DNA from 2 places in the Mesorhizobium sp. USDA 4132 genome. Region 2 is predicted to be linked to the other one. Evidence: predicted binding sites of a transcription regulator. Region 2 holds the regulator's gene; the other holds the start of a gene.
What was found. Region 2 encodes LexA, which represses DNA repair genes until DNA is damaged. Its sites were predicted from a motif close to TGTTCNNNNTGTGTTCNG; they were not measured.
Positions count from the first base shown of each region.

Region 1: def (peptide deformylase) is a predicted target of LexA. The motif match lies at 4,573-4,590, and genes of this name have one in related genera.

Region 1 is NZ_JBWCCP010000001.1:521,546-529,543, forward strand. It holds partial or broken gene ACZ9IU_RS02660 (methyl-accepting chemotaxis protein) at 1-2,201, opposite strand, end outside; gene ACZ9IU_RS02665 (ribokinase) at 2,385-3,284, opposite strand; gene ACZ9IU_RS02670 (DNA recombination protein RmuC) at 3,335-4,474, opposite strand; gene def (peptide deformylase) at 4,652-5,167, shown strand; gene fmt (methionyl-tRNA formyltransferase) at 5,226-6,161, shown strand; gene truA (tRNA pseudouridine(38-40) synthase TruA) at 6,161-6,925, shown strand; gene ACZ9IU_RS02690 (hypothetical protein) at 6,939-7,535, opposite strand; gene ACZ9IU_RS02695 (hypothetical protein) at 7,569-7,998, opposite strand, start outside.
Region 2 is NZ_JBWCCP010000001.1:1,950,380-1,958,377, forward strand. It holds gene ACZ9IU_RS10190 (LpxI family protein) at 1-46, shown strand, start outside; gene lpxB (lipid-A-disaccharide synthase) at 46-1,224, shown strand; gene gltA (citrate synthase) at 1,254-2,543, opposite strand; gene ACZ9IU_RS10205 (ComEC/Rec2 family competence protein) at 2,832-5,339, shown strand; gene lexA (transcriptional repressor LexA) at 5,320-6,039, opposite strand; gene ACZ9IU_RS10215 (VOC family protein) at 6,240-7,109, shown strand; gene kdsA (3-deoxy-8-phosphooctulonate synthase) at 7,113-7,961, shown strand.

The DNA.
Region 1 (7,998 bases), 1.4 Mb from region 2:
GGACGTGGCCTGTCGCGTGTGCCGAAACACGGAACCGCGCGACCAGCGACTTCAGGGTTTCCGCTTCCGTACTCAGCACCGTGCTCGCGGCGGTCGTCTCCTCCACCATCGCAGCATTCTGCTGGGTCACCTGGTCCATCTGGTTGACCGCCGAGTTGACCTCCTTGAGGCCGACGGCCTGTTCGCTCGCGGAAGCCGAGATCTGGCGGATCAATCCGTTGATCTGCATCACCTGCACTGCAATTTTCTGCAGCGTATCGCCAGCCTTGCCGACCAGTTCCACGCCGTCGCTGACCTGGCTGGTCGAGGCGTTGATGAGCGCCTTGATTTCTTTGGCGGCGTTTGCGGAACGCTGGGCGAGTTCGCGGACTTCCTGTGCGACGACAGCAAAACCCTTGCCGGCCTCGCCGGCGCGGGCAGCTTCCACGCCGGCATTGAGGGCGAGCAGGTTGGTTTGGAAGGCGATCTCGTCGATCACGCCGATGATGCGGGAGATTTCCTGCGAGGATCGGGCGATGCCCTGCATCGAGGCGACGGCCTTCTGCACCACTTCGCCCGACTTTTCCGCATCGTCACAGGCGAGGTTGACCGTACCGGCGGCCGAGCTGGCGTTCTCGGCGCTCGAGTTTACCTGCGCGGTGAGCTCATTGAGTGCGGCTGCGGTTTCCTCGAGGCTGGCAGCCTGCTGCTCGGTCCGGCGCGACAGGTCCTGAGCGCTGGTTGTGATCTCGCGGCTGCCATTGCCGATATTGTAGACGGTCGAACTCACCGTCGCGATCGTCTCCTCGAGACTTTCCAGCGCCTTGTTGAAGTCGACCTTCAGCTTGGCATAGTCGCCCGGGAAGTCGTCCTGGATGCGATAGCCGAGATTGCCGTTGGAGAGCTCCGCCAGACCATTGGCAAGCGAGGTGACGACGCGCTGCTGCTGCTGGGCGTTCGCTTCGCGCTCGCCTTCGGAACGGCGGCGCTCGCTTTCCGCCGCATGGCGCTGCGCTTCCGCCTCCGTTTCGAGCCGCCGGCCGTCCGCCAGCGTGTGGCGGAAGCCTTCGAGCGCTCCGGCAAGCGAGCCGATTTCGTCGGTGCGGTCCTGGCCCTCCACCGGCTGTTCGAAACGGCCCTTGCTTAAGGTATCGACGCTGCCGAGCAGCGCCCCCAGAGGCCGGCGCACGAAGACGGTGCTGCCGAAATAGAGGGTCGCGATGCAGGCCCCCATGATGACGATCCCGCCGAGCACCATCATCAGTGTCTGGTCCTGAACCGGCGCGGCAATCACGCTCTGCGGCACGTCCAGGACAATCGCCCAGGTGGCGTTGAGGTCCGGGACCGTGAACGGATAGACGACGCGTTCAAAGGGTTCCGCCGCATCGGCGGTCAGGTTGTCGAGCTGGACCGGCTGGTTCGACTTCAACGCGGCCAGCAGCTCGCTCGTTTTTTTCGCCTTCGACCGGCTTCATCAGCTTGTCGGGATTGACAGGCACGATCCATTTGCCGCCTTGCGACACCAGCAGAACCCGGCCGGAGCCGAACGGCCGCATCGCCTGGAGCTTTTTTGTCAGGGTTGCCATCGAGACGTCGAGGCCGGCAACACCGAGGAGCTTGGAGCCGGACATGACGGGGTAGGCGACAGAGCTCATGGCGACAGCATCGCCCGTCGTGCTTTCGATATAGGGCTGGGTGAGCGAGCCCTTCTTCGAGGTAGCCGCGAGCGAATACCATTCCGCCTGGGTGTCGATGTCGAAGACGCTATAGGCGATATCGCCGGTGCGGCTCTTGGTCCAGTAAGGGGCAAGCTCCCCCTTCTTGTTGGCGCCCATCTCCTTGTTGCCGACGAGCTCCGCGTTCTTCCCGTCGAATACGCCCGGAACTTCGGCGAACCAGCTGCCATAGGCAAAAGCATTCTGCTCCAGATTGGCCTTGAGAGCGTCGGTGACGCCCTTGCGGTCGAGATAACCCGCAGCATGGCCGCGGCCGATCACGCCCGCCATCGAACGTGCCGCGCCGGCAAGCTGGCCCATGTCGACGGCGACTTCGTTGGCGATGGAACGCGCCTCGGCCTGCGCCTGCGCCATGGTCAGCGTCGACACGCGGTTGCGGGTTTGGGAGATCAGGAAGAAGTTGGAGAGAACCAGAACGCCGGCGATCACCAGGCTCGTTACCAGTATGAGCTTCGTGGAGAGCGACTTGACCTTGAGCGAAAACATCGATTGCCTCGGAGTGCGGACAGGGTGAGGCTCCTTCATGGAGCGGCCGCGAGGCGGATCGAATCTCGTCCCCGCAGAGATATGACCGCGACCCTAAAAGCGATATGTTAACGTTGACTAAAATTGCAAATGCTTGCTCTGCCGCAACGGCGAAAGTAGGGGGAAATACTCGATCGGAGCAGCTCAGACCCTGGCGTCGACCGCTTCGGCGGGCGGGATCGATGGCTGGGCGCCGCGGCTGAGGCAGGCGAGCGAACCGGCCACCGCGGCGCGGCGGAGCGCTTTCGCAAAATCGAGCCCCTGCTCGAGGCTGGCGGCCAGGTAACCGCAAAACGTGTCGCCGGCGCCGACCGTATCGACCGGTTCGATCTTCAATCCCTCGGCGGCGATGATCTCCCCGTCGCGGATCGCGACCACGCCGTCGCCGCCGAGCGTGACGACGTATGTCTGGCCGGTTTCGGAATGGAGTTTTTTCAACATCTCCTGGCGCGCCGCAGCGTTGGGGATCGGGCTTCCGGCCAGCAGTTCGAATTCCGTTTCATTGGCGACGACGATATCTGCAAGCCGGGCCAGCCGGGCCGCATCGCCGGTCAGCGGCGCAGTGTTGATCACCGTCTGAATGCCTTTGGCACGCGCTGCGTTGAGCGCCGTCTCTACCGTCCCGGTCGGAATTTCGAGCTGCAGCATCAGGATGTCCCCTGTCTTCATGGCTTCGACCGCCGCCTCGGCCTGCGCCGCGCTCACGGTACCGTTGGCGCCGGCCACCACCGCGATCATGTTTTCGCCCGTGCCCCCCACTAGGATCAGTGCCGTGCCGGTTGGATCGGTTACGCGCGCGACCGCTGAGAGGTCTACCTTGGCGTCATCGAGAAGTGCCAGCGCCGGCGCAGCAAAACCATCTTCCCCAACGGCTCCCACCATATGCACGGAGCTTCCGGCACGGCGCGCTGCGAGCGCCTGGTTGGCGCCCTTACCACCGGCGGCCGTCGCAAAATTCGATCCCGCAACCGTCTCGCCCGGCTGGGGCAGACGTTCGGTCGTGGCGATGAGGTCCATGTTGATGGAGCCGAGGACGGTGATCATGGGCAGGCCTGCTTGCGTAAATTAAAGTCGCGCGACACTGCCCGAGAGGATCACTCCTCGTCAACCACCCGCAGCTTGAGCAGGCCGGTACGGCTTTCGACCGCCTTGGCTTGGGGCCGATCGCGGGCCACCTCGGCTTCGTGAGGCGCCTCCAGCTCGAGAGCCTCTATCTTGGCGCCGCGGCGGTTGAGCTTGTCGGTGGAGGTGAGGATCTGTTCGACATCCTTCTGCGCGGAAAAGAAATGCGCTTGAAGTTTGCGGGTGCGGTCGTCGAGACGGGTAAGATCCTCGATCAGTAGCGCCACTTCGCCCTGGATGAGATGTGCCTGCTCGCGCATCCGCTGATCCTTCAGCACGGCCTGGATGACCTGGATGGACAGCATCAGCAGCGAAGGCGAGACAATGACGATCCGGGAACGCTGCGCCTTCTGCACGGCGCTTTCGAAATGTTCGTGGATCTCCGCGAAGATGGATTCCGACGGCACGAAGAGGAAAGCCATTTCCTGCGTCTCGCCCGGGATCAGGTACTTTTCCGAGACATCGCGGATGTGAACCTCAAGGTCCCGCTTGAAGGCCTGGGCGGCGGCCCTTCTGGCTTCGGGTGCCGCGGCCTCGCGAAATGCATTCCAGGCTTCGAGTGGAAATTTGGCATCGATCACCAAAGGCGGAGCGCCGTTCGGCATCCTGATCGTGCAGTCCGGCCTGGTGCCGTTCGAAAGCGTGGTCTGGAAACCATAGGCGCCCATCGGCAATCCGTCGGCAACGATCGCTTCCATTCGGCCCTGGCCGAAGGCGCCGCGTGTCTGCTTGTTCGACAGGATCGCCTGCAGGCCGACGACGTCCTTTGCCAGCGTCTGGATATTGTTCTGGGCGGCGTCGATCACCGCCAGCCGTTCCTGCAGCCGCTGCAGGTTCTCGTGCGTCGACTTGGTCTGCTCGGTGATGCTAGCGCCGATCCGGTGCGTCATGCCATCGAGCCGCTGGCTGACCGACTGGTTCAGTTCCGATTGCCGCGTCGAAAGCGTCTCCGCCATTGCCGACAACCGCCCCTGCATCTCGCTTTGCGCTCTCAGAAGTTCCGAAAGCCGGGCCTCGCCTTCCATCACCCGCAACGCCGCATCTTCCTGCCGCCGAAGCGATGCGCGCCGGACCAGGAACAGCCATAACAGCAGCAATGCCGCTCCACACATCACCGCCACGACGGCAGCGCGTGGATCGTCGAAGAAACGAGAAAGGCCAGCAATAAGATTATTCATGGCGGGAAACTAACAGAATTTTGCCGCTTGAAAAGATCAAAACGTGAACATTTCGCTTCCTCCTGCCGTAATTTCTATTCCTTCGGAAAAAAAGATGGGTTATGGGAAGCCATGACGATCAAGCCTCTGATTATTCTGCCTGACCCGATCCTGCGTCAGGTTTCCAAGCCGATAGAGCGTGTTGACGCCGAGCTTCTGAGGCTCGCCGACGACATGCTGGAGACCATGTATGACGCGCCGGGCATTGGCCTTGCGGCGATCCAGATCGGCGTGCCGCGCCGCCTGCTGGTCGTCGACATTGCGCGTGAGGGCGAGGAAAAGCAGCCGCAGGTCTTCATCAATCCGGAGATCGTCACATCCTCAGACGAGAGCTCCGTGTATGAAGAGGGCTGCCTTTCCATTCCGGAATATTATGCCGAGGTGGAACGGCCGGCGACCGTCAGCGTCAAGCATCTTGGCCGCGACGGCAGGGAATATGTGGTAGAGGCCGATGGCCTGCTCGCCACCTGCCTGCAGCATGAGATCGATCACCTGAATGGCGTGCTTTTCATCGACCATATTTCCCGCCTGAAGCGCGAGATGGTGATCAAGAAATTCACCAAGGCTGCCAAGTCCAAGGCGGTCTGAACCGTCGCTCGGGCGATCCGAGTTAAGAAGGCGCGGTCTCTTGAGACGCGGAACGACCATGTCTCTTCGCATCATCTTCATGGGAACGCCGGAATTTTCCGTGCCGACGCTGCAGAGCCTGAAACATGCGGGCCATGAGATCGTCGCCGTTTATACCCAGCCGCCGCGCCCGGGCGGCCGCCGCGGGCTCGATCTGGTGAAGTCGCCGGTCCATCAGGCCGCCGAACTGCTGGGCATTCCCGTTTTCACGCCGGCCAATTTCAAGGATCCCGATGAGCGCGAGAAATTCCGCGCACTCAAGGCGGATGTTGCCGTCGTCGTCGCCTACGGCCTTCTTCTGCCGGAAGCGATCCTGACGGGCACACAGCTCGGTTGTTACAACGGCCACGCTTCGCTCCTGCCGCGCTGGCGCGGTGCCGCGCCGATCCAGCGGGCGATCATGGCGGGTGACAAGAAAACCGGCATGATGGTCATGCAGATGGAAAAGGGCCTCGATACCGGCCCCGTCGCGCTGACGAGGGAAGTCGAAATCGGCGAGAACATGACGGCGGGCGAGCTGCACGACAAGCTGATGCTGGTCGGAGCCCGTGCGATGGTCGAGGCGATGGGGAAACTCGAAGCCGACGACCTGCCGCTGACGCCGCAATCGTCGGAAGGCGCGCTTTATGCCGCCAAGATCGACAAGGGCGAGACGCACATCGATTTTTTGAAGACCGCACGTGATGTGCATAACCACATCCGCGGTCTGTCGCCGTTTCCGGGCGCATGGTTCGAGGCGGAGATCAACGGCAAGCCGGAGCGCGTAAAGGTTCTCCTCTCGGAAGTCGGCGAGGGGCAGGGTGAGCCCGGAACGGTTCTGGACGAAGCGCTGACCGTAGCCTGCTGTGAAGGTGCGGTGAAGCTCCGCAAATTGCAGAAGGCCGGCGGCAAGCCGCTGGCCGCGGCGGATTTCCTGCGCGGGACGCCGCTTGGGCCGGGCACGAGGCTCTCCTGATGCCCCGATTCCGCATGGCCGTCGAATATGACGGCACGCCCTATGTCGGCTGGCAGAAGCAGAAGAACGGCCACTCGGTACAGTCGGCGCTTGAAAATGCCATCCTGTCTCTGACCAAGGAGACCGTGGTGGTCAAGGGCGCCGGCCGCACCGATTCCGGCGTGCATGCGCGCGGACAGGTGGTGCATGTCGATCTCACGCGGTCGTGGCAGCCACACCGGCTGCGCGACGCGCTGAATGCCTATCTCGGCATGGCCAGGGAGAAAGTCGCCATCGTTAGCGTGCAGGTTGTCGATGATACGTTCGACGCTCGCTTTTCGGCCGTCCGGCGATATTACCTCTACCGTATCATTTCACGGGCCGGACCGCTGGCGCTGGATGCCAAGCGTGCCTGGTGGGTCACCAAGGATCTGGATCATGAAGTCATGCATGCCGCCGCCCAGACGCTGGTCGGAAAGCACGATTTCACGACCTTTCGTTCGGTTCATTGTCAGGCGAAAAATCCCGTCCGCACGCTGGACATACTGGATGTCACGCGCAGCGGCGACCTGATCGAAATCCGCGCGACGGCACAGAGTTTCCTGCACAATCAGATACGGTCGCTCGCCGGCACGCTGAAACTGGCCGGCGAAGGCCGCATGACGCCGGCGGATGTCCGCGCAGCATTGGACGCGCGGGACCGCAAGGCCTGCGGGCCGGTGGCACCGCCGGAGGGGCTTTATTTCATGCGGGTCGATTATCCAGGCGATCCCGTAGAGCCCTGAAGCGCTGGCTTCGTCAGAGTGGGTAAATGCCGAGGAAACGCTGCAGCGCTTCGGTCAGCAGCATGCTCGGCACGATCAGCACCAGCACCAGCGTTGTGATCATCAGCGGCTGCGGCCCGCAGATCATCCGCATCACCCGCGATATCGAAATGATCATCACGAGCAGCAGCGCGAAATGGACCAGCGCCAGGGCGGTATCGAGTCTCGACGGCAACAGGAAACGCAGGCTCAGCAGGCCGTAGAGATAGGCGAAGGGAACCGAGAGCCAGTTGACGGTGACGACGACCGCCGGAAACTTTCGGGCGATGCCGAGCAGTGAGCAGAGTATGCCGGCAAGGATCAGCGGCACCAGCCAGTTGAAGATTTCCAGCATTGCCATGCGAACGAAGAAAATCCCGCCGATCCGGGCGCCGGACGGCATGCCCTCAAGCAAATAGTCTCGCCACCACAGCCACGAGACGAACGCGCCCGGCAGGCACCAGACGAACGCCCAGAACGAGCGCATCATCCCGCGATCGGAAATGTCGAGCAGGCGGAAACCCTGCGCATCGCCGCGGATCAGCAGCCAGAGACCGCTCAGATAAAGTCTGACTTCAGCATAGGAGGGCAAGGCGGCCTCCTCGCAAAACGGCGAAATCACGCATCAGGTTAACGAAACCCCCATGATATTCTCCAGTTCGCGCGCAACAAACATGTCGGTCAGGAGCACAAGTCCCAGGGTGGCAATGCGGATCATCACCGGGCCACCCATGACTGTTCTTAGAACGCACCAGGCGAGGAAAAGCGCGGCGATCAGAATGGTCGCCGCCAGAATTATCGAAGCGTAACCGGCAAGCCCCATGGCGCCACCTTGCTGGGCAGATAGGAAAGCGATGGGCGAATAAACCGCATGGATCGCATAGGCGAGTGGGACGGCAAACCAGTTGCGCACCACGATCAGGATCGGCACGAGCGGTATGAAGCGCAGAATGAAGCCGAGGGCGATGAGCGCCGCGGCCGGCACGACCCATTGGGCCGCTTCGAGGACCAGCATCTTCAGGAAAAAGATGAAGGAATAGTCCTCGCGTTGAGGG
Region 2 (7,998 bases):
TTTCGTCTGCGGTATCGATCCCGGTCTGCCGCAAGGAGGATTGTGATGGTCAAGACCTTGAAGGTTGGCGTCATCGCCGGCGAAGTATCCGGCGATCTCCTCGGCGGCGATCTGATTACGGCCTTGAAGGCAGCTTGTGGCGGCGAGGTCGAACTCATCGGGGTCGGCGGCGAGGCGCTCGAAGCGCAGGGCCTCAATCCGCTCTTCGATTTTTCGGAGCTGTCGATCATGGGGTTTACCCAGGTGATCGCCCGCCTGCCGAACCTGGTCAAGCGGATCAATCAGACGGTGGCGGCCATCGTTGCTGCAAAGCCGGATGTGCTGATCATCATCGACAGTCCTGATTTCACCCATCGCGTCGCCAAGAAGGTAAGGGCCGCTCTGCCGGACCTGCCGATCGTCGATTATGTCTGCCCGAGCGTCTGGGCATGGAAGGAATACCGCGCCAAGGCGATGCTCGCCTATGTCGATCATGTCCTGGCTGTGCTGCCGTTCGAGCCCGAGGCCATGAAGCGTCTCGGCGGACCCGAAACAACATTCGTCGGTCACCGCCTGACCGCCGATCCGTCGCTCCTCAAGGTCCGCGGTATCCGTGCCGAACGCCCCGTAAAGGCGCAGGGCGAACAGAGGACGATCATGCTGTTGCCGGGCTCCCGGTCGGCGGAGATCAAGGCGCTACTGCCGATCTTCGGCGAGGCGGCCCGCGAGTTCGTCGCCCGCAACGGACCGACCCGCTTCGTGTTGCCGACGGTTGCCCGCCAGGAAAAGCTGGTGCGCGAGATCGTTGCCGGTTTCGAGGTCAAGCCGGAGATCACCGCTGATACGGACGGCAAATGGGCGGCATTCGCCGAAGCCGATGCGGCGCTTGCAGCCTCGGGCACGGTTATCTTGGAACTCGGTCTTGCCGGGATTCCACTGGTCTCGGCCTATAAGACCGACTGGCTGATCACCATGCTCGCAAAACGCATCAAGACCTGGTCCGGCGCCCTGCCGAACCTCATCGCCGACTATGTCGTCGTGCCGGAATACGTCAACGAGGTGGTGCGGCCGGCAAGCCTGTGCCGCTGGGCCGAGCGCTTGTCCTCCGACACGATGCAGCGTCGCGCCATGATCGAAGGTTTCGATCTTACGTGGGAGCGCCTGCAGGTGCCCGTGCCGCCGGGCGAGGCGGCCGCCGGCATCGTTCTCCAGGTTATGGACACCAAAAAACCCGGCCATTTCTGACCGGGTTTTTATTTGGTTGTGATTGCCGATTAACGCTTGGAAACCGGGATGTAGTCGCGCTGCGCTTCGCCGGTATAGAGCTGACGCGGGCGGCCGATGCGCTGCTGCGGATCTTCGATCATTTCGGCCCACTGGGCGATCCAGCCGACGGTGCGGGCGAGAGCGAAGAGCACGGTGAACATGGTGGTGGGGAAGCCCATCGCCTTCAGCGTGATGCCCGAATAGAAGTCGATATTCGGGTAGAGCTTCTTCTCGATGAAGTACTCGTCGGTGAGCGCGATGCGTTCCAGTTCCATCGCGACCTGCAGGAGCGGATCATCCTTGTGGCCAAGTTCGCCGAGCACTTCATGCGTGGTCTTCTGCATGATCTTGGCGCGCGGATCGTAGTTCTTGTAGACGCGGTGACCGAAGCCCATCAGGCGGAACGGATCGTTCTTGTCCTTGGCGCGGGCGATATATTCCGGGATCTTGTCGACCGTGCCGATTTCCGTCAGCATGTTGAGCGCAGCTTCGTTGGCGCCGCCGTGGGCCGGGCCCCAGAGGCAGGCAATGCCGGCCGCGATGCAGGCGAACGGGTTGGCGCCCGAGGAACCGGCGAGGCGGACCGTCGAGGTCGAAGCGTTCTGCTCGTGGTCAGCATGCAGGATGAAGATGCGGTCCATGGCGCGCGACAGCACCGGATTGACCACATACTCCTCGCACGGAACCGCAAAGCACATGCGCAGGAAGTTCGACGCATAGTCCAGGTTGTTCTGCGGATAAACAAAGGGCTGGCCGATATGGTACTTGTAGGCCATCGCGGCAAGCGTCGGCATCTTGGCGATCATGCGCAGCGAAGCGACCATGCGCTGATGCGGATCGGTGATGTCGGTGGAGTCGTGATAGAAGGCAGACAGCGCCCCGACACAGCCGCACATGACGGCCATCGGATGGGCGTCGCGGCGGAAGCCGGTGAAGAAGCGGCTCATCTGTTCATGGACCATCGTGTGGTGGGTCACGCGATAGTCGAAGTCCTTCTTCTGGGCAGCGGTCGGCAGTTCCCCGTAAAGCAGCAGGTAGCAGGTTTCCAGGAAGTCGCCGTGCTCGGCGAGCTGTTCGATCGGATAACCGCGATGCAGCAGGATGCCGGCGTCGCCATCGATATAGGTGATCTTGGATTCGCAAGACGCCGTCGAGGTGAAGCCGGGGTCGTAGGTGAAGGTGCCGGTGTGCTTGTAGAGAGCGCCGATATCGACCACATCGGGACCTATGGTCCCCGACTTGACCGGCAGATCGACTTGTCTGTCACCGATTACCAGATTTGCGCTTGTTTCCGTCATGCTGATCCTCCAACCTTTTGGCGGCATGGCGCCCTAAAAGCGCCACAAGAATTAAGCGTCCACCAGTTTAGCTATATGATCCTAAAGCTGATGCCAAGCTGTCGTGACGGCATTTTGTGCAGCGCGAAAAATTATTGAGCAACAGCTTTTGCTTGGATGTCCAACTTCCTGTTGCATGCCCTTTCGGCGGCTCGGAATTCCCGATATTTAACCGCCAGTTGACGACCGAAGAATAAGCGCGCAGGTTGTATTGCCGCATGTCTGGCGGTGGGGCGGACAGAGCGTTTCATGCCGGAGGAAAATGCATTTCCGACGCATGCCAAGGCAGGGAAACTGATATCCCGGCCGCCGGACCCCCGCATAAACACAAGCGCTCCCGACTCGGGCAAGCTCCGAAATCTGGCCGAGCTTTTCCCCGCGATCGAGCGCCGCCCGCCGGTCCATACGCTGGACGAGGGCTTTCGCCGCTCCGCGAGCCGGCGCCTCGATCGGTTGCTACGCCGTCTCCCGGTCATGCTGGAAGAGGAGACGGTCTATGGCCATGGCTTCCTTTTCCTGCCGGTCGTCGTCGGGGCAGGGGCCGTCTGCTGGTTCGCACTGCCCCATAACCCTGCGTTCTGGCCGTTTTTCCTCGTTTTTTGCGTATGTACGATCTTCGTCATCGTCTCGCGCCACCGCTCCGGCACGATCCATCTCTTGCCGCTCGGTGTCGCGCTCTTTCTGGGCGGCATGATGCTGGCACAGTTCGAGACGTGGCGGCGGTCCACCGTCGTTCTCGATACGCCGGTGACAACCGAACTTGCCGGCGTGGTCGAGCGCAGGGAGATCGATGCCCAGGGCCGTTGGCGCTATGTCGTCCTTATCGACCGGACATCCAATCCGGAAGTCAGGCGCCCGCCGGAGCGTGTATCGCTGCTTGCAAGGTCTCGACATGAGCCCGCCCAGATCGGCGAGACGATCAGCGGCCGCGCGCGCCTTTCACCACCCTCCGGACCTGCACTGCCTGGCCTCAACGACTTTGCCTTCTCCTCCTATTTCGACGGCATCGGCGCGGTCGGATTTTTCTATGGAGCGCCGAAAAAACAGGCTGCCGGTCCGTCGACCCGGAGCTGGATTGCCGACATCGAAAGCCGGCTTTTCGATCTCCGCAGCGCAATCGCCACCCGTATCCGCGAGACCGTGCCGGGAGATTCCGGCGCCTTTGCCGCGGCAATCGTGACGGACGAACGCCGGGCGATCTCCAAGGGAACGACCGAAGCTTTACGGCTTTCGGGATTAGCCCATATCGTCGCCATTTCCGGACTGAACATGGCGCTCGCCGCCGGTATCTTCTTCGTCGGCGTGCGGACCGTGCTCGCGGTCTTTATGGGCTTCGGCCACGCCTATCCGGTGAAGAAGATCGCCGCACTCGGCGCTCTGATAATGGTCACCGCCTATTACCTGATCTCCGGTTTCGGCGTTTCGGCCGAGCGGGCCTACATCATGATGGCAATCATGCTGGTTGCCGTCCTCTTCGACCGACCGTCGATCAGCCTGCACAATGTGGCGCTGTCCGCGCTCGTCATCATCGCCATGTCGCCCTCGGAAATGCTCGGGCCGAGCTTCCAGATGTCGTTTGCCGCCACCGTTGCCCTGGTCGCCGGTTACGCGCTCTGGAAACAGAGGGCCGAGGGCCGCGATCCTCAGCCTCTGCCGTTCCGTCACCGCATGGTGATGCCGATCCTGGCATCGTGGAATTTCGCAGCCGGCGTCTTCGTCACCTCGCTGATCGGCGGCGTTTCGACCGCGATGTTTTCGGTCGAGCATTTTCATCGCATCGCCACCTATGGCCTCGCCGCAAACCTCGCAGCCATGCCGATCATCTCCTTCGTGGTGATGCCGGCCGGTCTGGTCGGCATGCTGCTGATGCCCTTCGGCCTCGACGCTCCCTTCATGAAGCTCATGGGCCTTGGCCTGGAAGCGGTGATCGCCATTGCCGGGCACGTGGCTGCCTGGGGTGGCGATGTCGGGATAGGCCGCCAGCATCCATGGTTCCTGACGGTCTCAACGGCAGGCTTCCTGCTGCTGACCCTGCTCAGGACGAAGCTAAGGCTGATCGGTCCGCCGCTGATGGTGACCGCTCTGCTGCTTTCCTGGCATGAGCGATCGACGCCTCTGGCGGATATATTGGTCTCGGAAGACGGGACAATGGTGGCGCTCGTAAACGGGGAACGGGTTTCCACCAACCGCACCCGCCCGCCTGATTTCATCTACGACCAGTGGAAGAGGGCGCTTCTGCTCGGCGACCCGACCAAACCGGACATGTCGCCGGCCAGGGACAAGCCGCCCGACCGCAAACCAGCAGGCGCAAAAAACGATAAGCGCCGCGAGTTGACCTCGGCGGAACTCGAAACAGTGAGGTTGCGAATAAGCCAGGTGACTTCCGACCGCTTCACCTGCGAGCCTAAGGCCTGGTGCGCCGCAAGCACGGGCAATGCCATCATCGTGGCCGTAGAAGACGGCCGTTATGCTGGCGCTGCCTGCGACGCCGCCGATCTTGTCATCGCCCCGCGGGCACGCTTCGACCGATGCCGGTCCGGCGGACTGATGATCAATGGCACGACGCTCAGAAAGACCGGCGCGCTGGAGATTTCGCTGAACGACACGGGCGACATGCGACGCTGGCAGGTCCGTGCCGCAATGGCGGCCGAGGACCGGCCCTGGACTAGGCACCGCCACTACGATTGGCGAAGCCAGAGTTTCGACAACGCGTTGCCGGAACCGCTCCGGCAGCTGATCAGTGATAACGGCGGATGAGGCCGACGAGCTTGCCCTGGATCTTCACCCGGTCAGGCCCGAAAATGCGGGTCTCGTAGGCGGGGTTGGCGGCTTCGAGCGCGATCGAGGCGCCGCGGCGGCGAAAACGCTTCAGCGTCGCTTCCTCATCGTCCACCAGCGCCACGATGATGTCGCCGGGATTGGCCGTCGTGCCGTTGCGAATGATCACGGTGTCGCCATCGAGAATGCCTGCCTCGATCATCGAATCGCCCTTGACCTCCAGCGCGTAATGCTCGCCGGAGCCGAGCATCTCGGCCGGCACGGAGATGTCGTGCGTGTTGTTCTGGATCGCCGAGATCGGCACGCCGGCGGCGATGCGGCCCATGACGGGAACGGTCGTGGCGTTCGACGAGCCATCGTTGGCCGCGAGTTTCTGAGGTGCTGCGGCCGGCTGCGGTTTGCCGAGGCTGCCCTCGATGACGCTGGGCGAAAAACCGCGCCGCGGCTGAATGCTCGGCGAATAGGCTTCCGGGAGCTTGATGACTTCCAGCGCGCGGGCCCGGTTCGGCAGGCGGCGGATGAAGCCGCGCTCCTCGAGCGCCGTGATCAGACGATGGATTCCGGACTTGGACGCAAGGTCGAGCGCGTCCTTCATTTCGTCGAATGACGGCGGGATACCGGATTCTTTCATGCGTTCGTGAATGAACAGAAGCAATTCCTGTTGTTTGCGCGTGAGCATCTTTTGGCACCCTCAGAGTCGGAAACAAATCCAGAACGGACACTATATGTTCCATATGTGTTCCGCAAGTCCCTAAATTTCTGTGAAGTATGATGATTTTTTCTTCATAGATGCGTGCCAGATATCTGGTGTCACACCACTTGCGCGGCGCCAGCCCGCTGCCAAAGTAGCTTTGCGATTCCAATTCAGGGGGCCCTCGCGTGAACGCAAGACCGATCGATCATCTCGTGCTGCCGGTGGCGGGACTTACCGCTGCGCGTTCCCGGCTCACGGAGCTCGGTTTTACAGTTGCGCCGGATGCTTTTCATCCTTTCGGCACCGCCAATGCTTGCGTATTCTTCTCGGATGGGACCTACCTGGAGCCGCTGGCTCTTACCAACCGACGCCATGCGGGTGTCGCGGCAAAGCGCGGCAACGTTTTCACCGCCCGCGATCTCGCCTTCCGCAAGACGTCCAACCGGCAGGGCTTTTCCGCTCTCGTTGTCGCGACCCGCGATGCGATGGCCGATCATGCGCGTTTCAAGATGCGCGGCGTTTCGGCAGGCGACGTGCTGGAATTTTCCCGCGGCATGATCCTGGCCGACGGTTCCGAGACGCAGGCGAGCTTCCGGCTGGCATTCGCCGGCGATGACCGCGCGCCCGAGTTCTTCCTGTTTTCCTGCCAGCGCATCAACCCGCTGCCTGCCGACCGCGAGCTGGAGCGGCATGCCAATACCGTTATCGGCCTGAGCGAAATCATCCTGTCGGCCCCGACACCTGCCGATTTCGCTCCGCTGGTCGAACAGGTGCTGCTGACCAAGGCCGCGCCGGAGGCTGCACCGCTCCAGCTTGCCGCGGCCAATGCCCGCATCCGGATCCTGCAGGATCGGGAGCTCGAGGCGGAATTTGCGCTTCAGCCGACCCCGGGCGCCGAAGGACTGCGCGGCCGGGCGGTCATCTTCAAAACCGCCGATCTTGCCGTGACAGAGATCACCCTTGCTGCTAATGACGTCGCATTCGTCCGCCGGGAGGGCCGTGTTCTCGTCTCGGCGGCGCCCGGCCAGGGTGTTTTGTTCGGCTTCGAGGAATAGATCATGGAAGTTACCGCAAACTCCAGCGTCTCCGTCGGCGAAGGAGGCGGCAAGGTGGTTTTCGCGCAGAACGCAAAACTGTCGCTGATCGCCGGTCCCTGCCAGATGGAAAGCCGCGACCACGCCTTCATGATGGCAGGCGCGTTGAAGGAACTCTGCAGCAAGCTCGGCATCGGCCTCGTCTACAAGTCCTCCTACGACAAGGCCAACCGCACGTCGATTTCCGGCAAGCGCGGCATCGGGCTCGAAGAGTCGATGGAAATCTTCGCTGACCTGAAGCAGGAGTTCGGCTTTCCGGTTCTGACCGACATTCATACGGAAGAACAATGCGCTGTCGTCGCAAAGACGGTGGACATCCTGCAGATCCCGGCTTTCCTGTCACGCCAGACGGACTTGCTTGTCGCCGCTGCCAAGACCGGCCGCGTCGTCAACGTCAAGAAGGGTCAGTTCCTGGCACCCTGGGACATGAAGAACGTGCTCGGCAAAATCACCGCGAGCGGCAATCCCAACGTATTGCTGTGCGAACGCGGCGCCTCCTTCGGCTACAATACACTCGTTTCCGACATGCGTTCATTGCCGATCATGGCGTCCATGGGGGCTCCGGTGATCTTCGACGCGACGCATTCTGTGCAGCAGCCTGGCGGGCAGGGAGGCTCTACCGGAGGAGACCGCAGCATGGTGCCGGTCCTTGCACGGGCAGCGGTTGCCGTCGGCATTGCGGGCCTGTTCATCGAAACTCACGAGGATCCGGACAATGCTCCCTCGGACGGCCCGAACATGGTGCATCTGAAGGACATGCCGCAGCTCCTCGAAAAGCTGCTTGCCCTCGACGCCGTCGCCAAGGCGGCTTGAGCGCGTCCACAAAAAGCGCGCAAACTGCTTCGATTGT